DNA from 3 places in the Exiguobacterium sp. FD-YE-25-4 genome. Region 2 is predicted to be linked to each of the others. Evidence: riboswitches for the same ligand, from Rfam matches in the RefSeq annotation. Region 2 holds a riboswitch; each other region holds the start of a gene.

Region 1 (9,791 bases), 370 kb from region 2:
CGAAGGAGGATGAAACATGCACAACTTTGAATACAAGAACCCGACGAAACTTATTTTCGGGACACATCAGATTGAAAAACTCGCGAGCGAGTTGAAGGCGCTTGACGCCAAGAAAGTGATGCTCGTCTATGGAGGCGGGAGCATCAAAAAGAACGGCACGTACGATGAAGTCGTGGCGGAACTGAACAACGCCTCGATCGATTTCGTCGACTTCTCAGGCGTCGAGCCGAACCCGCGCATCGAGACGGTACGTCGTGCCGTCAAACAAGCGCGTGAAGAAAACATCGACGCATTGCTCGCAGTCGGCGGCGGTTCGGTCATCGATTGCACGAAACTCATCTCGGCGGCCATCCCGTATGAAGGCGACGCTTGGGACATCGTGCTCCGTGACCACATCCCGACGGAAGCGGTCCCGTTCGGTACGGTGCTCACGCTCGCGGCGACCGGTTCTGAGATGAACTCAGGTTCGGTCATCACGAACTGGGAGACACAAGAGAAGTACGGCTGGGGTCACCCGCTCGTCTATCCGACGTTCTCGATCCTCGACCCACGTTACACGGTATCAGTGCCAAAAGACCAAACGATTTACGGCATCGTCGACATGATGAGCCACTGTTTCGAGCAGTACTTCCACCCGAACCATGCGCCGGTTCAAGAGCGGATGACGGAAGGCGTATTGAAAGCGGTCGTCGAATCGGCAACGAAACTCATCGCCGATTTAGAAAATGTCGACTTGCGCGCCATCATCTTGTTCTCAGGTACGATCGCCTTGAACGGTGTGCTCCAAATGGGTGCCTCGGGCGACTGGGCATCGCACAACATCGAACATGCGGTCTCGGCTGTCCATGACATCCCGCATGCAGGCGGACTCGCGATCCTGTTCCCGCGCTGGATGGAACATGTACTCGATGAAGACAATGCAGCACGTTTCGCACGCTTAGGCACAGAAGTGTTCAACGTCGAACCGGCTGACACAGATTTGGAAACGGCGAAGCGTACGATTGCAGCCGTTCGTGCCTTCTTCGATGAGCTCGGCGCGCCAAGCTCGCTCCGTGACTATGACATCGACGAGTCGACGTTCGACGCCATCTTGGATTCGGCGATGAAACGCGGGGCGTTCGGTCGCTTCCGCACACTCGAACGTGAAGACGTGGCAGCGATTCTTGAGTTGAGCAAATAAGGCGATTTGATGCCTATTTTGCAATAATGATTGAACGAATCCGACGTTTCCGTTTATGATGGGTCATGTATGGCTCTTCAAGGAGCGATTTAAAGGAGGAAATGACATGTCAACTGTACGTTTCGATTATTCAAACGCCCTGTCTTTCGTCGGGGAACATGAAGTCGATCAATTGCAAGAAACCGTGAAAGCAATGCATTCGGTCATCCATGACCGCAGCGGGGCAGGTAGCGATTTCCTTGGGTGGGTCGACCTCCCAACAAACTACGATACGGATGAGTTTGCCCGCATCAAAGCGGCCGCGGAACGAATCCGTGAGAACTCGGACGTCCTCGTCGTCGTCGGGATCGGTGGATCATACCTCGGCGCACGCGCGGCCATCGAGATGCTTCAACATTCATTCTTCAACGTATTGTCAAAAGAAGAGCGCAACGCGCCACAAGTCTTCTTCGCAGGTCACAACATCTCGTCTACTTATTTGACGGAGTTGCTCCAGGTGCTCGAAGGCAAAGACGTCTCGGTCAACGTCATCTCGAAATCGGGAACGACGACAGAGCCGGCGATCGCGTTCCGTGTCTTGAAACAATTCATGGAAGACAAGTATGGTCAAGACGGTGCTCGTGAGCGCATCTATGCGACGACAGACCGTGCCCGTGGCGCCTTGAAGACGCTTGCGGATGCGGAAGGCTACGAGACGTTCGTCATCCCGGATGACGTCGGAGGCCGCTTCTCGGTCCTCACACCGGTCGGACTCCTTCCGATCGCTGCGGCAGGCATCGACATCGATGCCCTCATGGAAGGTGCACGCGACGCACAAAACGCCTATTCGTCACCAGAGCTCTCTGAGAACGAGGCGTACCAATATGCGGTCGTCCGTAACGCCTTGTATGCGAAAGGCAAGTCGATCGAGTTGCTCGTCAACTACGAACCGGCCTTGCACTACGTGTCGGAGTGGTGGAAACAGCTTTACGGCGAATCAGAAGGAAAAGACAACAAAGGGATCTTCCCGGCGGCTGTCGACTTCTCAACTGACCTCCACTCGATGGGACAATACATCCAAGAAGGTCGTCGTGACTTGTTCGAGACGGTCATCCGTGTCACGAACGTCCGTCACGCGATGAACGTGCCAGAAGACGCGCAAGATCTCGACGGCTTGAACTTCCTCGCCGGCGAAACGATCCAATTCGTGAACGACAAAGCGGCTGAAGGAACACTCCTTGCCCACACGGACGGAGAGGTACCGAACCTCGTTGTCGAATTGCCAGAGATGACGCCGTACCACCTCGGTTACTTGTTCTACTTCTTCGAGAAGGCATGCGCGATGAGCGGATACATTCTCGGGGTGAACCCGTTCAACCAACCGGGCGTCGAAGCGTATAAAGCGAACATGTTCGCGTTGCTTGGAAAACCAGGTTACGAAGAACAAAAAGCTGAGCTTGAAAAGCGCTTGAACCAATAATTTCGAGTAGGTCCGCTCCGGCGGGCCTATTTTTTTGTTTGAAACTAGTGGAAGACAAGGTAAAGTGAGAGTAGACAGGGGAAAGAAAGGGATGGACTATGTTGACATTCACGGACTACTATCACAATAAAGTCGAGTTGAGCTTCGCGCACTATCCATTTTCGGATACGCCGCTCCACGTCTGGGTCGTCGCCCGCTATGAGAATCAATGGGTGCTGACGAAGCATAAGCAACGCGGACTCGAGTTCCCGGGTGGAAAAGTTGAGCCCGGCGAACATGAGGATGATGCCGCGATTCGGGAAGTGTATGAAGAGACGGGCGGTGTCGTGAAGACGCTGCACTATCTCGGACAATACCGCGTGCTCGGGCGCGGGGACACGGTCATCAAAAATATTTACTTTGCCGAGATCGAGCGCTTCGATGACCATCCGGCCGTCGATGAGACCGACGGCGCCGTGCTCATGAAAGAACTGCCAACGAATCTGCTCCGGAACAACCGGTACAGTTTCATGATGAAAGACCGGGTGCTCCCGGAAACGATGAAGGTGCTACATGAAAAACGAATGGTTTGACCGGATCGAGGTCCTCCCTCCATATGCCGGTTATGCGGTCCACCGTGGCTGGTACGCGACGCGCGATGGTGAGGATGTCGTCGCCTATACGATCACGCCGACGCGACCGAACGGGCACGTCCTGTTTTATTTGCGCGGCGGAACAGGACGCATCGGGGACGTGCGCTTGCCCCGGTTGATGCAGTTCGCGGCCAAAGGCTTCCACGTCGTGGCGCCTGTTTACCGTGGTAACCATGGGGGGAGCGGGAAAGAAGACTTCGGCGGGGCCGATTTAGAGGATGTCTTGTCTCTTTATGATCGCGTCCATCGAACGGACACGCTCATTCATGCCCTTGGCTTCTCGCGCGGAGGCATGATGGCGTTGTCGCTCGCCGCGGAGCGGCCGCTCACGTCCGTGACGTCATGGGCGGGTGTCACCAATTTGGAATGGACGTACGAAGAGCAACGCTCGATGCGGAAAATGCTCCGCCGTATGATCGGGGGTGACCCGGAAGCGGCTCGTGAGGCGTATGTGGAGCGTTCACCCCTCTACAAGGACTGGGAGGCCCCGACGTTATTGATTCACGGGACAGACGACGAGCAAGTGCGGCTCCGTCATGCGACAGCCGTGGCCGAACGGATGGGGGAGCGGGCCGAACTTTGGATCGTCCCGTTCGCTCATCAACTCCCGTTTTGGGAAAAGTGGAAGACGACCGATGAGGCGATGGACTGGATGTTAGCCGTCGCACCAAAAAAATGACTAGCGCCTAAACCAGGCGCTAGTCATTTTTTATTACACGATGATTGGGCCGGCTGCGACGACCGCCTCACTCGCTTTCGTGAATCGTTTGAAGTTGTCTTGGAACTTACAGGCGAGCGCTGCCGCCTCGGCGTCGTAGCGGGCCCCGTCTTTCCATGTGCCCCGTGGGTTGAGCACGTCGTCTGGCACCCCGTCGATGTGGCGTGGAATCTCGACGTTGAAGATGTCATGGCGCGTCGTCTCGACGTCACGCAATTTCCCGTTGACGGCCGCGTTCACCATCGCCCGTGTATAGGCGAGCTTCATCCGCGATCCTTCGCCGTATGCGCCGCCGGTCCAACCGGTATTGACGAGATAGACGTCGACGTCATGTTTCTCGATCAACGTGCCGAGCATGTCGGCGTAGCGTTCAGGTGCGAGCGGCAAGAACGGTGACCCGAAACATGTCGAGAAGGTCGCCTGAGGCTCCGTCACGCCGCGCTCCGTGCCGGCTAGCTTCGACGTATAGCCTGACAAGAAGTGATACATCGCCTGCTCCTTCGTCAATTTGCTGATTGGAGGCAGGACGCCGTATGCGTCGGCCGTCAAGAAGACGATCGTGTTCGGATGACCGGCTCGTGACGGAAGCATCGCGTTATCGATAAATTGAATCGGGTAGGCGGCCCGTGTGTTCTCAGTGAGTGAGATGTTCTTGTAGTCTGGTGCCCGTTCCTCGTCCAAGACGACGTTCTCAATCAACGAGCCAAATCGAATGGCATCGTAGATTTGAGGTTCGTTCTCACGCGACAAGTTGATCGTCTTCGCGTAGCAACCGCCTTCAATGTTGAAGACGCCGTCAGGAGACCAACCATGCTCGTCGTCCCCGATTAAATGACGTTCTGTGTCGGCCGATAGCGTCGTCTTTCCGGTACCCGATAGCCCGAAGAAGAGAGCCGTCTCGCCGGCGTCCGATACGTTCGCCGAGCAATGCATCGACAAGACATGCTGTTCCGGTAACAGGAAGTTCATGACTGAAAAAATCGATTTTTTAATTTCGCCGCCGTATTCTGTTCCCCCGATCAGAATGGTCCGTTTGGCGAATGAGACGAGAATGAACGTTTCGGAGTTCGTCCCGTCGACTTCCGGATCGGCCTTATAGCTCGGTGCATAGATGACCGTGAACGGATCAAAGGCACCTTGTGTCGGCCATTCGCGCAAGAACAACTGTTTCGCGAACAAGTTGTGCCACGCGTATTCTGTGATGGCCCGCACTGGAAGCGTATAATGCTCGTCAGCCCCGGCAGACGCCTCGAGATAATAGAGCTTGTCTTTCGTCTCGAGATGCGTGAGCACTTTATCGAGCAGTGCCGTGAACTTCTCTTCTGCGATCGGTTGGTTGACCGGACCCCAGTCTACTAAATGATTGCTGACTTCATCTTGCACGACGAATTTGTCTTTCGGTGACCGTCCTGTGAATTTACCTGTACTGACCGATAAAGCCCCGTCTTTCGTCAGTACGCCTTCCCCGTTGCGAATGGCTTCTTCCACCAATTCTGGAACCGTTAAGTTCCGCATCATGTCGGCACCTTTAATTAATTCTTCGATTTTCAGGAGCGTTGTCGCCATCCTGAATCCCACCTTTCCCCTAAATAGATGTGGATGAAATCCGCATACTTCCGCGTTTGATTAGTATGACGTTTTTATTATATGTGACATACTAATCAAAAACAAGCCTTTTTTACCCTTTAAAGTAAGCGCTTTCTTACACTGTCATTCTAACATATTCTGTACCAGGTCATAGTACAAAATCGAAAACCGACAAAAAAATGTTTGATATTTCACAAACATAACTATTGCGAGTTCGTGAAAAGTTTTACGAATTCAGTCGATACGCTTGACAGAACGGGGTGTCATTTATATGATGGTCTTCGTAACGGATACTCTTATTCTGAGCGGTGGAGGGAACAAGGCCCTACGAAGCCCAGCAACCGTCCGATTTGTCATTGTTATTCGGAAAAGGTGCTATCCTGAAGCGAAGCGCAAGCTTCGAACGATAAGAGGGTAAGGAAGAACGATTCAACCTTTCCCATTGAACATGGCGAAAGGTTTTTTTCATTACCGTCCCAAAGCAACGCGTAAGGGGAACGAGTACCGTCCACACATCACCCTTATTATAGGAGGTTTTTCGAAATGGCAAACTTGAACCGTCGACTTTTCACTTCGGAGTCCGTCACGGAAGGACATCCGGATAAAATTTGTGACCAAATCTCAGATGCGATTTTGGATGCGATTTTAGCTGAAGATCCAAACGCCCGCGTTGCGGCTGAGACATCTGTCACGACAGGTCTCGTGCTCGTAGCAGGTGAGATCACAACATCAACTTACGTGGATATCCCGAAAGTTGTTCGTGAAACAGTTCGTGAGATCGGCTACACACGTGCAAAATATGGTTTTGATGCAGAGACTTGTGCTGTCCTCACATCGATTGATGAGCAATCGGTAGACATCGCCCAAGGTGTCGACCAAGCGCTTGAAGCTCGTGAAGGACAAATGACTGAAGAAGAAATCGATGCGATCGGCGCTGGTGACCAAGGTCTCATGTTCGGTTACGCAACAAAAGAGACACCAGAACTCATGCCGCTCCCGATTTCACTCGCGCACAAATTGTCACGTCGTTTGGCAGAAGTTCGTAAGAACGGCACGCTCGCTTACCTTCGTCCTGATGGTAAGACACAAGTGACGGTCGAATACGACGAAGCGAACAACCCGGTTCGCATCGACACAATCGTCATCTCGACGCAACACGCCGAAGACATCACACTCGAACAAATCCAAGCTGATTTGAAAGAGCACGTCATCGACGCGGTCATCCCGTCTGAACTTATCGACGCGGATACAAAATACTTCATCAACCCGACTGGCCGTTTCGTCATCGGTGGACCACAAGGGGATGCAGGCCTTACAGGACGTAAAATCATCGTCGATACGTACGGTGGTTACGCTCGCCACGGCGGCGGCGCGTTCTCAGGTAAAGATCCAACCAAAGTTGACCGTTCAGCGGCGTACGCGGCTCGTTACGTAGCGAAAAACCTCGTTGCAGCGGGACTTGCTGACAAAGCAGAAGTTCAACTTGCTTACGCGATCGGCGTTGCCCACCCGGTATCGATCGCAGTCGACACGTTCGGCACAGGCAAATTGAGCGAGACTGAGCTCGTCGAACTCGTTCGCGAGAACTTCGACCTCCGTCCGGCCGGCATCATCAAGATGCTCGACCTTCGCCGTCCAATCTACAAGCAGACAGCAGCTTACGGCCACTTCGGTCGTACAGACGTTGAACTCCCATGGGAGCAAACGGATAAAGCGGCAGTGCTTGAAGAAGGCGCGAAACGCTTCGCATAAGACAGTAAAAACGACCTTTCTCAGCGAAAGGTCGTTTTTTTGTTAGGCTTGTGTTTTGTTGTCATTCGATGATTCGTTATTGCTTGATGACGTGTCGGATGAAGTTTCTTGCCCGAGCGCCGTATCTTTCGCATCGACGACTTTCTCGCCGATCGATTGAAGATCTGACTTCGCTTCTTGCGCCGTGCCGACGACTTTGTTCACGTCTTCTTTGACCGTGTCGACTTCACCAGCGACTTTCTCGTATACGTTTTGAACGTCAGTGGCAACTTCTTGGATGATTCCAGAAGCTGATTTCACTTGGTCGATGACTTGTGAGGCCTTTCCGGCTGGGTCTTGTTTGACTGTATCGACGAGACCGCCGACCGACGATTTCGCGCTCGAGAACGATTGTTTCGTGTTCTCACGGTTCGACGTGCTAAGTAAGGCGAGCAGACCGCCGACGAGGGCGCCGAGGAGCATCCCGGTCACGACGGTGATTTTAGGGCCACCTGCATTTGCTTGGTCAAACTGACGATTTGGATTGTTGGCTTGCTCTAGTTTTGGATCATGTTGTAGTTTCGGTTCCATAGTAACACTCCTTTTTGTAAGTTGGCATTGATACTCTTATACCCGAGTCAAAATGGAAAATAACGTCTTCCTTCATTTCGACATCAAAAAGTAATGAGCGGGCAGGATATTTTTTTGCTGATGGGGAATGATACTACTAGATTGGCCAAAAGGGGGATGCCGTTATGAAGATCAGGGAAGCCGTACCAGAAGATGCCGCCACCATCCGCGATATTGCGCTCGCAACGGTCAGTGAACAAGACGAGGTTCGTTCAAAAGTAATGGAACGGGCTTATCAGCAAGAAGAGATCGTCCGCGCCATCAGTTCAAGCGAGGAAGCGAAAGAGCAGTTGTTCATTGTCGGTGAAGCCGAAGGCGACGTCATCGGGTTCTATCATGCGATCGACCGCGGGGATACGTGGGAAGTGCTCCGGCTCTATCTTCATCCGACCCATCACCGACAAGGTCTCGGAACGGCCTTATTGTCTCATCTGCGCGAACGTAAAGTTCAACCAATCGAACTGTACGTCGAGAGTTCGAACGAGCAGGCGATCGCCTTTTTGAACCATGAGGCGTTCATCGAATTGAATCGGATTCAAGAGGAAGTGTACGACCAACCGATGGAACTGATTCATTTGCGCTATGACCCGAGCTAAGACCCTAGACGGATTTTCTGACAAACATCAGTCTCGGCTGATGTTTTTTGTTAGTATAAAAACATGGACATAATAAAATGAGGTGACAGTATGACATACGAAGAAGAATCACGAAAAGGGGTCATCGTGATCGTCTATCCGCTCCAGTTCACGTCACGCTTGAGCGAGGCGTTTTTAGGACGGTTACGTGACGAATATGAAGTTCTCGTCGTGACCGGACAGACGGTCGGCTTGACGGCGGAAGACCATAAGCTGTTAATCAAGAACACGCTACGCGAGGCGAGCCAGTACAAACTGCCGATTCACGTCATCGCCTTCAGTCTCGGGGCGTTGTTAACGAACCGATTGCTCCAGGAATACGATGTGCCGCTCGGCAGTTTGACGTATATCTCACCCTTGTTCGATTGGCATCCGTCCCGCCAAATCGGCGGATTGAAACAAGTCGTCGCGAGTGCGGTCGACCGTTTCCGTCCGGATTTGCCGCTCGGCATGATGACGTTCATGGGTGCAGGCGAAGAGTCCTCCCGCTTCGGTGAGATCACCTACGGGCAATACCGGGAAATCGAGGAAGAGATCGTCGAGCACCAAGAAGAGAAGAAACATTTGCCGCGCCTCCCACTCGCTTGCTTCTATGCGCCGGACGACCGCTTCGCCGATGTGAAGCTGACGCTCAACGTCTGTCGAAAAATCGGCGGCGATCAAGTGTACATCCGCCGGCTCGAAGGCTTCCCGCATTTCGGCTATGAACGACTGAACACGAAGTTCGCGGAGACGCTCATCACGTTTTATGAATTGATTCGAGAATGACAAAACAGGCGACTCGCTCGAGTCGCCTGTTTTCATGCACGTTTTTCAATCGCCACGATGAACGGGGGATGATTGATTTGATTGATGAAGCCGTAACGGAGGACGCCGGCCCGCTTTTGGTCGAGTGCCTCGACGTAGGCGAGTACCTCGTCGCGCTCGATTTTGCCGCTATCATGGCCATGATAGATGACGACGACGATGACACCACCGACGGCCATGACGTCGAGCAGTTGCTCGAGGGCGTCGATGGTCGTATTGCCCGTCGTCGTGACCGACTTGTCGCTTCCCGGTAAATAACCGAGGTTGAACACGGCGGCTGTGATCGGGCGTGTCTCGTCCGCTACAATTTCTCGGACGGTGTCGTGGCTGTCGTGGATGACAGTGACGCGGTCCGTCAATGCTGCTTCCTCGATGCGAATGCGTGTCGCCTCGACCGCCGCTGCTTGGACAT
Region 2 (9,791 bases):
GACCGCGACGCCGATGGCAATGAAGGCGAGGATACTAGGAAAGAACAACCGCTCGATAATCAAACTGAGCACCGAAATTACGGTGAGTGCCAATCCGAGGAATACGATTACATTGAATACGTCCATACGTCACCCCCTAAAAAAGGGAAGGATTGCTTCACCATCAGTTTTCACTCCATTGATATTCCATCCCGACCGATTCGGGACGAGAATAGTCAAATCCGAACTGGCGATACAGGCCGTCTGCCGGAATGTCAGCAATCAGACTAATGATGGCCGTCTCGTCTGCTTCCTGTAAGATCCAATCCATCAATCGTTCCATGATCAATTTACCAAGCCCAAGGCCTTGACACTCGGGATCGACGACGATATCGACGAGATGAAACACCATGCCGCCGTCCCCGACGACACGTCCCATCCCGACCATCGTGTCGTCTTTATATAAACAAACGCCGTATAACGTGTTAGCGATCCCTTTCACCGTGCCTGAGTCGGAACGCTTCGGCATGCCTGCTTTGACGCGAAGGCGTTGATGCTCCTCCGGTGTCGGTGTCTCAATCCGTACATCTACTTCATTCACCATGTCACTACTCCCTCTCTGCGCATAAGTTAAAATTATTTTCCCGCTATATTGAATCGGTAAACCTTGATTTCCGGATGACGTTGTACAGATAATGAGAGAAACTGGAATGGAGAAAGGTTGTGTGGGAATGATTGAAGGTCAAACGATTTTGCCTGCTCTCCGAGACATGAAAGACCTCGAGACATTTGTGAGAGGGCCATTCAAAGTTGGCGTCTTGCTTGAAGTACATGTGGCCCGGCTTGATGCCGTGTTTCAGTTACTAGCGGCCCATGACAAGCAAGTGTTCGTCCATCTCGATTTGATTCAAGGTCTGAAGGCGGATGAATATGCGACCGAATATGTGTGTCAGACGTTTCGACCGTATGGAATCATCTCGACGAAAGGCAGTGTCATTTTAAAAGCGAAACAAAAGCAAGTTAAAACGGTGCAGCGTCTGTTTTTAATCGATTCGAGTTCGCTCGAGAAGAGTTATCGCCTCATCAACCGCACTCAACCGGATTATATTGAGGTATTACCAGGTCTCGTCCCGAAATATATCCGGTGCGTGAAAGCAGCGACAAACATTCCAGTCTTCGCCGGCGGCTTGATCTCGTCGTCTGAAGAAATCGAGGCCGCCCTTGAGGCAGGTGCGACCGTCGTGACGACGTCTGACCAAACACTTTGGTCGAACTGATAGGACTCATTTTCATGCAATCAGGGTATTCTACTGTTCAGGAGGGATGACAATGAAACAGACGATGATTATAACCGGTGTCAGCCAAGGAATCGGGCGGGAACTGGCCCGCCATTTTAGCACGACATATCGTGTTGTCGGACTCGATATCGGGCAAGACCCACAACTTGAAGGAGTGACGTTCCATCAGATGGATTTGGGGGATCATGAGGATGTGAACAGCGTATTCAAAGTAATTCATCAAGAAGTCGGCACCGCCCATGTGCTTATCAATAACGGTGGCGTATCCTCACTCGTCAAACCGATGACCGAACTCGACGTCGAGACGTTCAAACGCGTGATCGATGTTAACCTCGTCGGGACGTTCGCTTGCTCGAAAGCTTTCTTGACGTTGAACGAAGGGGCTGATTTCGGCCGCATCATCAACGTGGCCTCGACCCGCGCGCTTCAGAATGAGGCTGATTGGGAAGCATACGGCGCCTCAAAAGGCGGGATCGTTTCGTTGACTCAGTCGATGGCGGTCTCTTTGGCTGAACGACCAATCACGGTGAATGCGGTCAGTCCCGGATGGATCCATACCTCGGATGAAGCCCTTCGTGATATCGATCACGCGCAGCATCCGTCAGGACGTGTCGGGACGCCGGAGGATATCGTCCGTGCCGTCTCTTATTTGATTGACGAGAAAAACGATTTCGTCAACGGGCAAAATTTGATCGTTGACGGGGGCATGACGAAAAAGATGATTTACGAAGCTTGAATCAAGAAACTGGGACCATTACCCTATCTTTCAACAACCGATATGCGTGTAAAGGCCTAGTGACGGGTATAGGATGGGGAGTACATTGAAACTAGCGAAGGAGGAAGCGTCGTGCATCAAATCATCGAGGAGGCACTCCGTTTCGCGGCCGTCCGTCACGACGGACAGTTTCGAAAAGGAACGAATATTCCTTACTTGACCCATCCTGTGGCGGTCTCCATGTTGCTCGTCGAAGATCGGCAACCCGTCCCGGTCGTCGTGGCGGGTCTGCTCCACGACTTGCTCGAAGATACGTTGACGACACCTGATGAACTGAGTGAACGATTTGGACATGAAGTGACACGTCTAGTCAAGGCTGTGTCCGAGCCGGGGAAACACCAGTCGTGGGAAGAACGCAAACGGATGACGATTCAGCATGTGCGGACGATGCAGTATGATGAAGTCGCACTCTTGGCCGCGGACAAGCTACATAATCTGCGTTCGATTCGTCTCGACGTCGAGTCTGCCGGCAAACAAGTATGGGACCGTTTCAATCGGCCGCTCCGCGACCAGTCCTGGTATTATCATGAACTGCTCCATGCGTTGAAGCCGTTCGCGCAGACGACGACGCTCATCGAAGCGTTCGAGACGGAAATGAACTTGTTGTTTTACGGAGTCGAAGAAGGGCGGACCGAGAAGTTAGAGAAGTTGTTCGGTGTCATCAGACATGGGTTCCGTGAAGAAGAGTGGCTTCAAGAGACGACGACGCTTTGTCAGACCGCTTTCGAGCTGAACGAGACGATGCGCGAAGGGTATCGTCACGGGACCGAGGTCAATCAACTCGAGCTCGACGCCTTGTCGGCTCAATTGAAAGAAGCTGGACTGTGGGAACGCTTGTCGCTCCCGGCACTCCAAGCGATCGATGAATTATCGTATCGAATGGCATTGCAGTCGGACGAGATCGTCGCGTGGCTTGAGTGAAATGATTGTCAAGTGACCTTAAACGTGATATATTCATCGTGAACATAAGAAGGGGAGTAGCGACCACGAATGTGGTCGATGGATCGTCACTACGGTGCAACGCACTCGGTCCATCGAGCTTCTGATCCAAGTCCGCGAGACCTTTTTATGGATGCTTCTTCGGCGTCCATAAAAAGGTCTTTTTTGATTTTTTGAAAAAGGGGAGACACAGAAAATGGTATTTATTTACTTCATCTTGGCCGCAGCACTCACCGTGTATGCTGCCATCAAATTATCGACGTATGCCGACGTCATCAGCGAGAAGTCGACGATGAGCGGCATGCTCGTCGGGACCGTGTTGCTTGCCGGAGCGACATCGCTTCCGGAAGTGACGACGAGCGTATCGGCCGTCATGATCAATAACCCGGACATCGCCATCGGGAACATGCTCGGCTCGAACTTGTTCAACATCTTTATCTTGGCGATGTTTGACTTGTATTATCGTCAGAAGCGTCTATTTAACGAAGCAAGTCGGGATCACCTCTACACGGCGAGTCTCGGTTTGATGTTGACGCTCGTGACGATGCTCGCACTCGTCATCCGCATCGACTTCACGATTCTCGGGATCGGGATCGATGCCTTATTGATTGCAGGGTTGTACGCGGTTGGGATTTACTATATCGGACAACGTCCAAAAGAACCTACGACAGAACGGGAAGTCGAGCAAGAAGTCGGTGTCAGCGTCACCGACTCAATTCCGATCAAGCGCGCGGTCATCGGCTTCATCATCGCCGCACTCGTCATCATGGCGGCCGGAACGGCGCTTTCAGTGTTAGGTGACCAAATCGCCGTCGTGACCGGACTCGGTTCGAGCTTTGTCGGCAGTTTCTTGATCGCGGCCTCGACGTCGCTCCCAGAAGCGGTCGCCGTCTTCGTCGCCTTGAAGCTTGGTAACGTCAACTTGGCGTTCGGTTCGATTTTGGGGAGTAACATCTTCAATATGCTCATCATCGCGATGTCGGATGTCTTCTACCGAGGCGGTTCGATTTTGGCGGATGTGTCCACGTCACACTTGGTGACGGCGATCGGGATCACGATCTTGTCGGTCTTGGTCATGTACAGTGTCCTTCGAAAAGATGTCACGTCGAAGTTCCGCTACGTCTTGCCGTCCGTTCTCGTCGTCCTCGTCTATTTCGCGTCGTCTTACTTCATCTTCATCGGTTGATCGACCACACGGTGTCCTCGGACATCGTGTTTTTTGTTTGAGGCGGTTCGAGGAATCACTTTTCACTCACTTGGGTATAGAAGGAGGGAAGGAGGGGTGGCGATGCAAATGCATTCCGTGGAACGTCTTGATGATTACGTCATATTAATCCCAGCATATAATCCCGATCAAGCGCTCGTCACACTGGTCCGGGAGTTGAAAGAAGAAGGGTTCGTCCATCTGTTCGTCGTGAACGATGGGAGTGCCGAGACGTCCCGTCCGATTTTTGACGAGGTCGGAAAATGGGTCACGGTGCTCGAGCATACCCGGAATCAAGGGAAGGGTGCGGCGTTGAAAACCGGGATTCGACATGTCGTTCAGCATTTCCCTAGAACGAACGGGGTCATCACGGTCGATGCGGATGGGCAACATCTGCCGGCCGACGTCTTGAAGCTGTATGAAGAAGGCATACGTTGGCCTCATCATTTGATTATGGGCTGCCGCGACTTTTCAGGGTCCGATATCCCGTTCCGGAGCCGATTCGGAAATCAGATGACGCGCGGCGTCATGTTGCTCGGCAGCGGTCTTCGTCTGAAGGACACCCAAACCGGCCTCCGGGCGATTCCGCTGCGGTATGCAGAACAATTGCTTGATGTGCCGGGGAACCGTTATGAGTTCGAGATGAACATGTTGACGTTCACGAAACGATTGCAAGTTCCGATTCATCAGACACCAATTCAAACCGTCTATGTGGCAGAAAACGCCTCGTCCCATTTCCGGCCGGTGATCGACTCGATTCTTATCTATCGCATGTTTTTGGCCTATTCATTATCATCGGTCGCATCATTTCTGTTAGACATCGGGTTCTATGCCTTGTTCGTCTATTTGTTGAATCCGTGGTTCGAGACGACGCACGTCTTGATTGCGACGGTCGTGGCCCGTATCCTGTCATCGCTGTTCAATTATTTCGTCAATCGGAAAATTGTGTTCCATTCGAAGGCGAAGCGGGCGATGCCGAAATACTTCGGTCTCGTCGGATTGCAGATGGCGCTGTCGGCCGGTCTCGTCTATGCGCTGTTCTATGTCATCCGCGACGGTGAGGTGTGGATCAAAGTGTTCGTCGACAGCTTCTTGTTCGTCGTCAGTTATTATGTCCAGAAAAAATGGATCTTTAAACGCTAACAGGCCAAGACGTGTGTCTTGGCCTGTCTGGCATGCATATCGTTCAATAAGCGAGTTTTCCGAGCTTGACCGATGTGTACCGGTGCAGTTCACGCGGATCATGGATCCCGGTCTTCTGCATCATGTCGCGCATGAGCAGGGCACAGACGCGAGCATCTTCAGCCGCATCGTGGTGGATGAACGGGACGTTCAAATATTCCGCCATCGTGTTCAGCTTGTGATTCGGCAGACCTGGATACAGTTTTCTCGACAACTTGACGGTACAGCCGTACTCGATCGTCGGAAACGTATATAAATCGTATTTGGCGATCGCTTTCTTGAACGCGCCCATATCGAACGAAGCGTTGTGTGCCATGACGAGATCGACATCCCGCAGCGTCGGATAGAGCTGTTCGAGCACCTCGGGTAACGCTGGGGCGTCCCAGACATCGCTTGGCCGGATGCCGTGGACCCGGATATTGCCGGCATCGAAGTCTTCCTCCGGATTGACGAGCAGTTGGTTCGTTTCGATGATTTCACCGTCGACGAGCAGGCTCCAGCCGACAGAGCAGATGCTGCGACTATCGCGGTTCGCCGTCTCGACGTCGATGGCAAGAATTGAATGTGGCATAATTGATCCCTTTCTCGTAAAAACAAGTATAAAAAAAGTCTAACATATCGTTAGACTAAAAAGCGATTATGCGGCCACGAGGTTGCGGCATGCTTCGGCACAGCGGAGACATGCTTCGGCACAGCGTTGGCAATGGTCGTGCAAGTGGCGGCCACATTCGACGGCGCACGTGTCACACACCTGGGCGCAGAGTGCACCAATCGGTTTGGTGAAAGCCGAATCGGTCTCGAGCGCGTTCAAGGCGAGTGCACACACTTCCGAACATTCTTTCGTCAGCCGGATACACTCGGCGACCATCAACAAGTCTTCTTCTTGTAAGCATTTTGAGAAACAATGATTGCTTGCCCGCATACAGTCGATGACGGCTAAAATGGTCTCTTCGACAGAGGCTCGGTCCATGATAAGTCCCCCTTTAGAATAATGATGTCTTACAATCATTACCCGCTAGCGGATGAGTTAAACCGAGCGGCGACGCAAAAAAGTCACCCCTCGAATGAGTGGTGACTTCAATAATGGAGCATAGCGGGCTCGAACCGCTGACCTCCACGCTGCCAGCGTGGCGCTCTCCCAGCTGAGCTAATGCCCCGTTCGAAAATTATTATATCATCCTAGTAAAACATTTGGCAATGGCTATTTTTAATTTTTTTGAACAAAGTTTAATCAGCACTGAACGTGGGAAAATCACAAATGATGTTATATTACGAAAGCAGGTGTCATGTATGGAAATGATTTTACTCGCACTCTTACCTGCCTTGATGTGGGGGAGCATCCCGCTCATCGTCTCAAAGGTCGGCGGGAAGCCGATTCAACAGTTGATCGGGACGACAATCGGGGCGATGGTGATGGCGGTCATTATCGCACTCGTGTTCAATCCCGGGTTCACGACGCTCGCAATCGTGACCGGATTCATCTCCGGCGCGTTTTGGGCACTCGGACAATATTTACAGTTCCAATCGTTTCAAATTTTAAGTGTCTCGAAGGCGATGCCGATCAGCACCGGCATGCAGCTTCTCGGTACATCGTTGTTCGGTGTCATCGTCCTCGGAGACTGGAAAACGACGACCGAACTATGGCTCGGATTTTCGGCGCTCGTTCTCATCGTGATTGGGGCTGCGTTGACGTCGTATCAGCAGAACAAAGACGGCGACAGCAGCGGCGCCTTGAAGAAAGGCTTGCTCGTTCTGCTCGTGTCGAGTATCGGTTACGTGACGTACGCCGTCCTGACGAACTATTTCGAGGTCGACGGGATCACGGCGATCTTGCCACAGTCGGTCGGGATGTTCGTCGCGGCGCTGTTGTTCAGCCTGCGTGAGAAAGATGTGAAGAAGTTCGATCCGAAGACGTTCAAAAACATCTTGGCCGGGATCGCCTGGGGGATCGGGAACTTCGGGCTGTTCGTGTCGAGCGGTGAAGTCGGAATCGCGACGTCATTCGCCTTGTCGCAATTGAACGTCGTCGTGGCGACGCTCGGCGGGATCTATCTATTAAAAGAAGAGAAGACGACGAAAGAACGTGTCTTCGTCTTTATGGGTATCGGCCTCATCGTCGTGGCCGGATTCATGCTCGGAATCGCTAAAAGCTAAAAGACGGGTCAGACGACCCGTCTTTCGCTTACCAGGCTTGTTCGATGAATGCGTCACGCCCAGATTTTTTCCGGTCCTCTTTATAGTGGGCCGGATTTTTTTTATGGAAGTCTTGATGGTACTCCTCGGCCGGATAGAACGTGTCGGCCGGTAAAATCTTCGTGACGATCGGCTGTTGGAAACGTCCGCTCGCCGCGAGCGCGTCGCGACTCTGCTCTGCTTTCACACGTTGTTCTTCCGTATGATAGAAGATGGCCGGCGCATATTGACTGCCTCGGTCTTGGAATTGACCGCCGTCATCGGTCGGATCGGTCTGAATCCAATACAGTTCGAGCAGTCGCTCATAAGCGAACAGCGTCGGGTCGAACGTGATCTCGACGACCTCATAGTGTCCGGTCGTCCCTGTCTTCACTTGTTCATACGTCGGATCGTCGACGTGACCTCCCGTATAACCTGATACGATCGACTCGATGCCGGGTTGTTCCTCGAACGGCGTCACCATGCACCAAAAGCAGCCGCCTGCGAATGTTGCTTTCTCCATTATCTTGTCCCCCTCATCTTCATTCCCAAAAAAAGCGCCCATGTCATCGACATGAGCGCTCTGTCATATCGGCCAAGGCAATCGCCTTGCTGGTAGTAGCACCTTGCCGTAGCAGGTTGCTGTGAAGTCATAGAGCCAGGTCTCTCGTTCACTCAAGATATCGATATGTAGTTGGTGACAGCATCATACCATCAGATTTGAAGCGGCGTCAACGGTTTGGCTTGCGCCGTAGTTGGAGCAAGGTGGCACCGAGGATCAGGATGACGAGCACGATGGAGAGCGGTAGCGTATACGGGGCGTCCCCGGCATATAACTGTAAGAAGAACAAGGCAAAGACGGACAATAAGACGAGTACGTACGAACGGTTCATAGTAACCTCCCTTTTCTTTCAGTGTACCAAGTTACACATTCGTTGGCGAACGAAAACAGGAAATCAAATGTCGATAGCGAATACCATCGAGTGACCAAAGGAGGAATCAATATGACTGACACATTTGATTTTATGGAACTCGATATCGAATCTGCCCATCGCGGATATAAAGAAGGAACGTTTACGGCACGTGACGTGACGGCCTACTATTTGACCCGGATCGCCCAGTTCAACGACAAACTGAAGGCGGTCATTCAAGTGAACCCGGACGCGTTGTTCGAGGCCGAGTCGGCTGACCGGGCGTTTCGTCGCGGGTTACGCTTGCCGCTACTCGGCATCCCTGTCTTGATCAAAGACAATGTCGAGACAGCCGGACTCATGAAGACGACGGCCGGGGCCGTCGCCCTCGAACATCACTTCGCAGGCCGGGACGCCCATCTCGTCCAAAACCTGCGAGCGAGCGGGGCCATCATCCTCGGGAAAGCGAACTTGTCCGAATGGGCCAACTTTTTGACCGAGGGCATGCCGAACGGCTGGAGCGGTGTCGGTGGGCAGACGCTCAATCCATATGGGGATAAGCTCGATGTCGGAGGTTCGAGCTCAGGTTCGGCCTCTGCGGTCGCAGCGAACCTGACACTGCTCGCTGTCGGTAGCGAGACGAGCGGCTCCATCATCCATCCGAGCGTGCACAATGGCATCGTCGGCATCAAACCGACCGTCGGCCTCATCAGTCGGAGTGGCATCATCCCGATTTCGCGGTCGCAAGACACGGCGGGACCGATGGCACGAACGCTCGAAGACGCGGTAAGGGCACTTGAGGCGATGGTAGGGGAAGACCCGGCGGACCCGGCGACACTCAACCTCCCGGCCGGCCCGCCGTATCGGACGTGCCTCGACGAGCGCCAAGCGGTCGGGATGCGTGTCGGGATCGTCAAAGCTGATTTATCAGCAGAAGAACAAGCATTATACGGTGAGACGACCGAGCTGTTGAAACAGAGCGGCATCGACCTTGTCGAAGTCGAACTGCCCGCCCATGATACACTCGACCAAGGCGATATTTTGTACCACGAGTTCAAACTCGGGATCGAGGCGTACCTGGCCACGACGACGCTCCCGTACGAGACGTTGTCGGATTTGATGGACTGGAACAACAGACATCCTGAGACGATCCCGCACGGACAAAAGACGTTCGAGAAAGCGGAAAGATTGTCGGGACGTCTCATCGAGGCGGCCTATTTGACGCGCCGGCTCGATGACGTGCGTGACGCCAAGACGGACGGACTCGACCGCCTATTAAACGAACAGCAGTTGCACGCGCTCGTCTTGCCTCACGATTTGAACTATGACAT
Region 3 (9,791 bases), 1.3 Mb from region 2:
CTCGATCGGGCTCGTCGACTTGGCGTACTCGGCGTAGAGACGATAAAAGTCGATCGGTGAGATGAGGTCGTCTTCATCACGGTCAGGGTTGTTGAAGATGAGCGCCAGGAGCGAACTCGTCTCTTCTAGCGAGAACAAGTGCTTCAAATCATCGAGTAAATAAATGATGGCCGCTTGTTGGAGCGAGTACTTTTTACCGACCCGGGGCACTCCGATGATTTTCCGGACCTCTCGTTTCGTCCAGTTTTGGATCGTGGTGGCGGATAAGTGTTCCCCCGTCAACGTGTTCGCCAAAGCAACGATTTGATTGATCGACAATCCGTTCTTTTCAATATGAAACAAATGAATTTTGCGAAGTTCTTTCGGGAAATGCTCACGCACGTCCTCTGGGAAGAGAGAGATGGCCCGGTCTACGTCGCCAACCCGCATATAATGAAGGCAATCAGCCAAAGTTTGAATCGAAATTGCGTCGCGCATACAGGCATCCTTTCTATAGCCACCTACGTCCGTTGGCTATACAGTCATTTGACCTCATTCTACCAAATGTTTGAAAAGGAAGCTAGGCTATCGCCTGATTAAGGTATAATGGAAACGTATAAAAAAATGTAGATAAAGGTGGTCCAACGATGAATGAATGGGTCAGTTCCATCCTGTCCATCGTCATTGTCCTGGTGTTTCTCGTCGGTCTTGAACAGATTGGCAAACGCCTCGGCTGGACGGATGAGACAATTCGAAAGAGTGTACATATCGCGGTCGGCCATTGGTCGCTGCTTGCAGTCTGGTTAATGGAGACTTGGTACGTCGCAGCCGTCCCGCTCGTCTTCTTCACGTTTGCGAACGCATTGCTTCTTTATAAGAGTCCGTCACCGGTCCACCAGACGGAGCGCAAATCACTCGGTACCGTCTATTATCCGATCGCCTTGCTCGTCATCCTGTACTTTTTCTTCGAATCGGAGCCGCTCGCTTTTTTGGCCGGATCGCTCGTTTTGGCGTGGGGAGATGGGTTGGCCGCTCTGATTGGACGTAAATATGGTACAGTGACGTACGACTTATACGGACAGAAACGCTCGTTTCAAGGGAGCATGGCCATGTTCCTCAGTTCGTACGCTGTCCTCTTTTTATTGTTTTTGTGGGATGATGTTCCACTTTGGCAAGTGGTAACATATGGATTCATCATTTCCATTATCGCTACGTTGACAGAAGCGATTTCGTATCGGGACTGGGATAATTTCACAATTCCTATCGTGGTGGCAGTAGCTACATCATTATTGCTATAAACTAATTGCTTCATTGTAAAGAAAACGTTGCTTGTCACCCCTGTCAAAGATTTGTATACTGTGTTTCGTACTGAAATCATTCAGTGACGTGTTTGCCTCTCTCTTGACAAACCGAGGCATGCTTAAAATAGAACGTAAAGGATTGAGGCAACGCATGAGCTTTTTAGACCAACTACTTACTATCATTCCGGCCGATCGCGTCAACCAAGACGAACCACTGTCGGCACACACGTATACAAAATTAGGCGGGAAGGCCGATTATTTCGTGGCCCCGCACACGTACGAGGAAGTACAAGCCGTGCTTGAACTTGCTCATCGCGAGAGCGTCCCGTTCATGATTCTCGGGTTTGGATCAAACTTGATTGTCCGTGACGGCGGCCTTCGCGGAATCGTCTTGAACTTGAACGAGTTGAAAACGATTCGTCGCGATGGGAATCAATTGATCGCCCAAGCCGGCGCGGCCATCATCGATGTGTCACGCCAAGCGCTCACCGAGGAACTATCAGGCTTAGAATTCGCCTGTGGCATCCCGGGGACGGTCGGTGGCGCGGTCTACATGAACGCAGGCGCCTACGGTGGAGAGACGAAAGACGTCATCGCGAGCGCGGTCGTCTTGTCACCAGAAGGCGAACTCATGACGCTCACGAAAGAAGAGCTCGACCTCGATTATCGGACGAGCCGAGTTTCTAAAGACGGGCTGATTGTCCTCGAAGCGACGTTCGAACTCGAGCCGCTCGGCTATGAGGCAATCAAAGAAGTGATGGATGACTTGACGCACAAGCGCGAGTCGAAACAACCGCTTGAATACCCATCGTGTGGTAGCGTCTTTAAACGACCGCCTGGTTACTTTGCCGGTAAATTGATTCAAGACTGCGGCCTGCAAGGGAAGCGGATTGGCGGGGCGGAGGTCTCGCTCAAGCACGCCGGATTCATCGTCAATATCGATGAAGCGACGGCGACTGAATATATCTCGCTCATCCGTCACGTCCAAGCGACGGTGAAGGCGAAGTTCGAGATTGAGCTTGAACCAGAAGTCAAAATCATTGGTGAGGATATCGCCGTCGAAAACGCATAAGCACGAAAACGCTCGAACCAACCGGTTCGAGCGTTTTTTGATGATGTGACGACATAAAAACCGACAGAATAGTTCTGTCGGTTTGGTCCTTACGCTTGTAATTGTTTTGTGACCGCTTCAGCAGGCGCCACGAACGTGTAGCCGAGGTCACGCGCGACAGCCTCATACGTGACTGTCCCGTCGATGACGTTCAAGCCTTTGAGTAACGCCGCGTTTTCACGAAGCGCCGGGAAAATCCCTTTTTGAGCGCACTCGACGATATACGGCATCGTCGCGTTCGTCAAACCGAGCGTCGACGTCCGTGGGACAGCACCTGGCATGTTGGCGACGGCATAGTGTTGGACGCCGTAGCGCTCATACGTCGGTGCGTCATGCGTCGTAATATGGTCGATCGTCTCGCAAATCCCGCCTTGGTCGATGGCGACGTCGACGATGACCGACCCCGGTGACATCTGTTGCACCATTTCTTTTGTGACGAGTTTCGGTGCTTTCGCGCCTGGGATGAGGACGGCACCGATGACGAGGTCACTGTCAGCCACTTGTTTGGCGATATTGTAGCTGTTTGAGATGAGCGTATTGATCGTGTTGCCGAATTGGTCGTCGATTTGGCGAAGACGGGCTGGACTGATGTCCATGATTGTGACGTTGGCACCGAGGCCGATGGCGATGCGGGCTGCGTTCATCCCGACGACACCTCCCCCGATGACGGTGACGTTCGCACGTGGTACGCCAGGCAAGCCTGACAAGAGAATCCCTTTTCCACCGTGCGGTTTTTCAAGGATTTGGGCCCCGATTTGAGCGGCCATCCGTCCAGCCACTTCGCTCATCGGTGTGAGGAGCGGCAACGTGCGGTCGATTTCAACCGTCTCGTAAGCGATCGCCGTCACGCCTGAATCGACGAGTGCTTTCGTGAGATCTGGTTCGGCTGCCAAGTGCAAGTAGGTGAAGAGCGTCAAGTCCGGACGGAAATAACGATATTCAGACGGTTGCGGTTCTTTTACTTTCAACGCTAATTCGACGTTTCCCCAAACGTCTGCGGCTGTGTCGACGATTGTCGCCCCTGCATCGACATACTCCATGTTCGTGAAGCCGCTCCCGACACCGGCTTCCGTCTCGACGAGAACCTCGTGTCCAAGCTCAGTTAATACGGCTGCACCCATCGGCGTCAAGGCGACGCGGTTTTCATTGTTTTTGATTTCTTTCAATACCCCGATTTTCATGTAAAGTTCCCCTTTCTCTCTACTGACACAATTTGTTCACACCTCTAGTATAGACCCATCCGAAAACGCTGTCTTTAGCATGGATTCTAAAAATGACAATGCCCACTTTGTGAAAAATCACAAAGCGGGCATCAATCATCTTGTCGGTATTGGCCTGCCTTGATGGCGAGGTAAACAGCGGCTCGTTCGGGCAATGAGACTTGCGTAATATTCGTCAGGTCCTCGATGCGGCGAATCCGATAGAGCACGGTGTTCGGATGGATGTGAAGATGGGCGGCGACGCGTTTGACGTTCCCATCAAAATAGAAATACCACTCGAGCGTCGTGACGAGCTCGGTATGATGGGCGACATCATATGCCTGCAAACGCTCGATGGTCGGATGCGTTTCGAGCCGAAGCCCGATTCGGCGAGCGAGATCTGGGACGAGCTGATAAATCCCGATTTGTTCGAACGTGTGCGTCGCGGCAAGCTCATAGGGGAACTTCCGACGAAGCGAGGTGACCTGTCGTGCTTCTTCCATCGCGGCATACAGCATGTCGCTCTCAAAGAAACGACGGCTGACGCCTAAACGTGGATCGACTTCCGTGAATTTCTCTCGGAGCTGTGTCTCGAAGCGATTGGCCCACTGCAAAAGTGCCGTCTCTTCCTCGGCTAACTCCGATTTCATATAATGCCAGACGAGTAGCTGTTGACCATCGATGGCGTGCAACACGACCTCGATCGCTTGTTGGGTCGCGAGAACATAAAACAATCGCTCCGCCAGCTGTGGGGTGATCGGTTGGCCGCACTCGATGATGGTGAGTCGGCTGGCGACAGCAATCGGGGCGAGTTCGTTCAAACGATCGCGATGAGCGGGCGACAAATTGGGGCTGGCCAACACCTCTAAAAAGAAACGCTCGAGCTCGGCATCGATGCGCCGCTCATGCATGGCGATGGTCATGAGCAATTTTTTAGCGATGCTCGCGCCTTCTTTTAACACAGTGAGCTCTTGTTCCGAGAACGGGGTCGTTCGGGCCAGGCTCCAAATATAACCGAGCACATCGTCCTGTTGTTTGATAACGACAGCGGCACGTTCGCCTAAACCGACAGCCACCCGGGCTGGGATGACGACCGGTTCGTCTCGGTCGATCACTTCTTGCAGGATTCCACTTTCCCATAAGTCCTCGATGACCGCTTCCGGCACACGACGGCCGATGATGGTCGCGATGCGGGCCGGGTCGGTCGAGTCGGGGTGGGTGCTGTAGGCGAGCAACTGGTGGTGGCGATTTTCAATCGTGATTGGGGCCCGAATCGCTTGTCCGATTGCTTCGGCGAGTGTATCGAGCGATTCATAAGATTTCTGCAAAAAAGGCATGTCGATTCCTCCTCTCTCTCACTATACCGTCTCTGTTGTGAAAGTTCACAAAAAGATGGAAGTGTTTTGAGAAGAAGGGGCGACATGCCTCTAAAATTCAGCTTAAATCGGGAAAAACAATCCGATGACGAGACCGAGCAGGGCACCGACGATGACTTGGAACGGGGTGTGACCGACCAACTCATTTAAAATCGGTGTCTCATGTTTGATGCCTTTGAAATAGTCGTTCAACAAACGGGCTTGGAACCCGACCGCTTGCCGGACACCGGTCGCGTCGTACATGACGATCGTCGCGAAAATCAGGGCGAGCGCGAACATGCTGGAGTCGAGCCCTTCGATACGCCCGATCACGGTCGTCAATGCGACGACGGTCGAGGAGTGGGAACTTGGCATCCCACCTGAGGCAAACATGATTTCAAGTTCAAAATCTCGTGTTTTAATGAGTTCGGTTACGAGCTTGGCCGCTTGGGCGATGAACCACGCGAGCAAGGCGGCGAGTAAAGGTTCGTTAAAGAGCAATCGATTCACTTCCTGTCTGACAATGGTATCTACACTATACCCGATTCTTTCAGGCACTAGACGTAAAGTTTTTGTCAAAAAAAGCACCTCGAGCATAGGCTCGAAGTGCTTCTCGGTCGATTTTTGTTACCCGACGACGCCTTCAGTCTCCTGAAGTTTGTCCGCGATATTCTCGATGATATAGCGGTTACGTGGATGCTCCTGGCACTCTTTCGAGCATGAACGCATTTGTTTCGGTTCACACTCTTCACAACAGAAGTGTTGAGCATTACACACCGGGTTGGCACAATTAACGTAACGGACCGTCTTCGTCCCACAGTGCATGCACTCGGAAACAACCGACGGATTGACCGTGTTGACTGGGACGTTGATGCGCTCGTCAAAGACGTAGAGCTCGCCTTCCCAATTTTCGCCTTTCGTGGCGTCGTCTTTGCCGTACATGGCGACGCCGCCTTTTAGGTGGAAAATGTTGTCGTGACCTTGGTCACGCATATATGCGGTAAATTTCTCGCAACGGACGCCTCCGGTACAGTACGTGAGTAAGGTTTTCCCTTCGTAGAGGTCCTTGTTCTCTTCGAGCCAATCTGGCATGTAACGAGAAGCCTCTACGTCGATTTTGATCGCATTTTTAAAGTGACCAAGATCGTACTCGTAGTTGTTACGAACATCGAGGATGACGACATCGTCGCGATTCATCATCTCTTTCCATTCTGCCGGTTCGAGGTACGCACCGTGCTGTTTAGGAACGTCGAACTCACCATCAAAGCGCCACGTCACAAGCTCTTTCTTATGACGGACAAAGATTTTTTTGAACGCATGCTCTTCGACTTCATCGATTTTGAACTCGATATCGCTGAAAAGCGGGTTCGCTTTCAAGTCGTTCATGTATTGCTCGGTCTGTTCCCAAGTCCCAGAGCACGTTCCGTTGATTCCTTCGGAAGAAATCAAGATCCGTCCTTTGATGCCAAGGTCCTTACAATACTTGAGGTGCTCTTGTGTGAGCGTTTCTGGGTCTTCGATGTTGACGTACTTATAGTACAGCAAGACCCGCATTGGTTTTGTTTCCATGTTATTACTCCCCTGTGTTCAGTTTTTTGCAGGAAAACGAACGTTGGGTTGTGTCGTTCGACGAGCGGACTTGCCTGCAACCACAAGTCCATATTATATGATAGATATCACAGCGAAATTTCGCAAATACTTTTTATTTTTTTTACTGGCGTGCAGGGGGATGCGTCTTCCTGAGCGAAATCGGGTAAAAGGTATTAATGAAAGTCGAAGGTGGAAACTGATATGCTCACATCACTCCAACAATGGATTATCCAACTGATTGAATGGCTGCAAGAGCTTCCGGGAGGCCCATGGGCAGGACTAGGGGCGCCGTTCCTTGAGGCGATCTTTCCATTTCTTCCGCTCGTCCTCATCATTTCGGCGAACGCGGCCACGTATGGGTTCTTGCTCGGGACGTTATTGTCTTGGGTCGGTAGTTTACTAGGGACGATTCTTGTCTTTACAGCCGTCCGTTACGTATTCCGTAAACCGATGACACGGTGGCTCGAAAAACATAAACAAGGGGTATATTGGCTGGAACGCATCAACCATATGAGCCCGATCTCGCTTGGGTTTTTATATTCGCTCCCGTTCATCCCGGTCAGTTTGATCACATACTTACTTGCCCTCATTCAAATGCCGCTTCGGACATTCATCATGGCGGCGGGGTTCGGGAAACTGCTTGTCGTCTTGATTTTTTCGGTCATTGGTGACCAGTGGGAAGAGTTTATTCAAAGTCCGTTCCGCTTATCGATGCTTGGACTGTTACTGTTTGTTCTTTGGGCGATCAGCCGTGGCCTCGAGGAATTGCTCAAGCGGCGCGCCTTCAAAAAACGCAACGAACAACTTCAACGTGAACGTGAAACGAAACGTCAAACGACCCTTCGAAGCTAGTGCTTCAAAGGGTCGTTTTGGTCAGGCGCGCTTTTTGAAACGCGGGAAGTTAAAGACGATGGCCAGCCCTCCGCAAATGAAGAGCAGGAATGGATAGAACATATACGGGACGAGCGCTGGTGACGCCGTATTCGTCAATTCGGCGGCGATGAGCAGCTGTGCCCCATAAGGCAACAGGCCTTGGACGCCACACGAGAAGATGTCGAGCACACTCGCTGATTTCTTTCGCTCGATGTCATACGTGTCGGCGATATTGGCGGCGAGCGGACCGGCCACGAGAATCGAGATCGTGTTGTTCGCCGTCGCAACGTTCGTCGCGCTGACGAGCCCGGCGATGCTCCATTCGGCACCGGCACGTTTTTGAATCCGCGACGTGAGCGCGTCACGCAAGTAAGTGAGCCCGCCGTTATGCGAGATGAGTCCGACGAGTCCGCCCATGAGGAGCGTCAAGAGCGAAATCTCGGCCATACCCATCATCCCGTCTGCCATAGCCGTGACGTATGAAGTGACAGCCAAACTCCCATCGATCAAACCGATGATGCCGGTCAAGGCAATCCCGCCAAGCAAAACGAGAATGACGTTCAACCCGGTCAAGGCGAGAGCGATGACGGCGAGGTATGGAATGAGTTTATACCATTCGAACGCGGCTGCATCGACAGTCGATTCTCCACTCGATAACACCGATAAGAGGACGATTGTGATAAGGGCGGCCGGGAGGACAATCCAAAAGTTGGTTCGGAATTTGTCACGCATATTGGTACGCTGGGTCCGGACGGCAGCGATTGTCGTGTCCGAGATGAACGACAAGTTGTCCCCGAACATGGCACCACCGACGACGGCAGCCGCCGCGATGGCGATATTGACGCCACTTTCTTCGTGGATACCGAGCGCGATCGGGGCGAGGGCGGCAATCGTGCCCGTCGACGTTCCCATCGCCATCGAGATGAAAGCCGCGATGACGAATAAACCGCTCAGTAGAAGCGAGGACGGTAAAAATGTCAGCGCCGCATTGACGGTCGCGTCGATTGCGCCGATTGCTTCGGCGACACTCGAGAACGCTCCGGCGAGCAAGAAGATGAAGACCATGATCAAAATGCCGGGGTTCCCCGCACCTTGGGCGACACGCTCGACCGTCTGAGTGACGCTGCCTTTCGTCATCATCGCCGCGACGATGACCGCGATCAACGCCGCGATCAGGACCGGGAATTTATAAAAGTCGTTATAGTAGATGCCTGCCCCGATAAAGAAGACGAGGAAGACGAGCAAAGGCAATAGTGCCCATTTGTTAGCTGTCGGTTGTTCCAATCGATTCACCTCATTCATAAAATAAAAAGAGAGCCTTCTGAAAAAAGGCTCTCTCTACAAGAAAACACTTTTTTCATCTTTCGAGCAGACTGCTCGCTGGATTTGGCACAGGTTACCCGCTGCCGAGACGTCACTGGGCCAGTCCCTCAGTCTCTCTTGATAAAAAAGTTGTGATATTTAATTATAAGACACGTTCCCTAACGTACCTGTTTCAAATCCGCTTGTCAATAGCAAACCCCCACGCGGTGAACGTGGGGGTGAGTCAGGTCGTTAAGAAATTGTAATGGGCGACGCGGTTGCGTCCGGCGTACTTCCCGCCGACGTAGAGGGCCCGGTCAGCGTTACGGATCGTATCGTCGAGGCGTTTGTCACCGAACGCCTGAATCGTGTCGACACCGATCGAAGCGGTGACGGGGATATCGATTCCGTCGACGTGGAACGGTTTGTTCTCGATTTGTTGGCGGATGCGCTCGGCGATCTCGACGGCGGCCTCAACATCACAACGGTTTAAGAGCAAGATGAACTCTTCACCGCCGTAACGGGCGGCAAAATCTTCGGTGCGGAGTGCCTGGCGAATCCGCCGTCCAAACTCTTGGAGCACACTGTCCCCGACTTGATGTCCGTGCAAATCGTTGATTTTTTTGAAAAAGTCGATGTCGAGCATCGCGACCGAAATCGGATACATCGAACCGTCCGAGATTTGTTGAATCCCGTATTCGTAAAACGCGCGTGCATTCGCGAGCAGCGTCAAGCTGTCGGTCCGACTTTCCGTGTAAAGACGGTCGCGCTCATGGCAACGGCTGATCGTCCGGTTGAACGACTTGAGAAGTTTGACGATTTCACGTTGGATGGTCGAGGGATACCCATAGACGTGTTCACCCGTCATGACGAGCCACGTGCGAATCCCTTCGATCTCCTCGGACCGAACCGAGATGAAACTATGATAGTCGTCGTCAAATTCGTTCGACAGTGGTGCGTCCCATTCGAAGCGCATCTCATATTCGACCGAGGCTTCGTTCGGATAAGCGTGATCGAGCAAATCGAACACGATGTGACGGTCAATCGGCTGACGCGTCTTCAAATCAAAGTACAGGGTACG

The links. A riboswitch is a leader RNA that binds a small molecule or an ion and turns the genes downstream of it on or off. The one in region 2 is predicted to bind S-adenosylmethionine.
Region 1: it holds a riboswitch for S-adenosylmethionine, as region 2 does, so the genes downstream of both, metK (methionine adenosyltransferase) here and msrA (peptide-methionine (S)-S-oxide reductase MsrA) in region 2, are expected to answer to the same signal.
Region 3: it holds a riboswitch for S-adenosylmethionine, as region 2 does, so the genes downstream of both, AC13H5_RS01665 (Na+/H+ antiporter NhaC family protein) here and msrA (peptide-methionine (S)-S-oxide reductase MsrA) in region 2, are expected to answer to the same signal.

What each region holds. Positions count from the first base shown of each region.
Region 1 is NZ_CM168041.1:1,964,904-1,974,694, reverse strand. Features, by position in the region: gene AC13H5_RS10200 (iron-containing alcohol dehydrogenase) at 17-1,180, shown strand; gene AC13H5_RS10195 (glucose-6-phosphate isomerase) at 1,287-2,639, shown strand; gene ytkD (RNA deprotection pyrophosphohydrolase) at 2,738-3,211, shown strand; gene AC13H5_RS10185 (alpha/beta hydrolase family protein) at 3,192-3,950, shown strand; gene pckA (phosphoenolpyruvate carboxykinase (ATP)) at 3,984-5,555, opposite strand; SAM riboswitch class I at 5,870-5,989, shown strand; gene metK (methionine adenosyltransferase) at 6,120-7,328, shown strand; gene AC13H5_RS10170 (hypothetical protein) at 7,371-7,898, opposite strand; gene AC13H5_RS10165 (GNAT family N-acetyltransferase) at 8,063-8,533, shown strand; gene AC13H5_RS10160 (alpha/beta fold hydrolase) at 8,624-9,340, shown strand; gene mnmM (tRNA 5-(aminomethyl)-2-thiouridylate-methyltransferase MnmM) at 9,373-9,791, opposite strand, start outside.
Region 2 is NZ_CM168041.1:1,594,703-1,604,493, reverse strand. Features, by position in the region: gene AC13H5_RS08320 (cation:proton antiporter) at 1-126, opposite strand, end outside; gene AC13H5_RS08315 (GNAT family N-acetyltransferase) at 164-583, opposite strand; gene AC13H5_RS08310 (glycerol-3-phosphate responsive antiterminator) at 711-1,256, shown strand; gene AC13H5_RS08305 (SDR family NAD(P)-dependent oxidoreductase) at 1,309-2,013, shown strand; gene AC13H5_RS08300 (HD domain-containing protein) at 2,125-2,973, shown strand; gene AC13H5_RS08295 (sodium:calcium antiporter) at 3,188-4,177, shown strand; gene AC13H5_RS08290 (bifunctional glycosyltransferase family 2/GtrA family protein) at 4,280-5,338, shown strand; gene AC13H5_RS08285 (3'-5' exonuclease) at 5,382-5,948, opposite strand; gene AC13H5_RS08280 (four-helix bundle copper-binding protein) at 6,015-6,347, opposite strand; tRNA gene AC13H5_RS08275 (tRNA-Ala) at 6,462-6,534, opposite strand; gene AC13H5_RS08270 (GRP family sugar transporter) at 6,668-7,531, shown strand; gene msrA (peptide-methionine (S)-S-oxide reductase MsrA) at 7,560-8,072, opposite strand; SAM riboswitch class I at 8,136-8,236, opposite strand; gene AC13H5_RS08260 (hypothetical protein) at 8,281-8,442, opposite strand; gene AC13H5_RS08255 (amidase family protein) at 8,554-9,791, shown strand, end outside.
Region 3 is NZ_CM168041.1:316,435-326,225, forward strand. Features, by position in the region: gene AC13H5_RS01625 (DUF1836 domain-containing protein) at 1-477, opposite strand, end outside; gene AC13H5_RS01630 (diacylglycerol/polyprenol kinase family protein) at 627-1,277, shown strand; gene murB (UDP-N-acetylmuramate dehydrogenase) at 1,432-2,352, shown strand; gene ald (alanine dehydrogenase) at 2,442-3,572, opposite strand; gene AC13H5_RS01645 (PucR family transcriptional regulator) at 3,704-4,927, opposite strand; gene AC13H5_RS01650 (divergent PAP2 family protein) at 5,030-5,455, opposite strand; gene trhO (oxygen-dependent tRNA uridine(34) hydroxylase TrhO) at 5,573-6,514, opposite strand; gene AC13H5_RS01660 (TVP38/TMEM64 family protein) at 6,737-7,387, shown strand; gene AC13H5_RS01665 (Na+/H+ antiporter NhaC family protein) at 7,409-8,710, opposite strand; SAM riboswitch class I at 8,763-8,858, opposite strand; gene AC13H5_RS01670 (GGDEF domain-containing protein) at 8,955-9,791, opposite strand, start outside.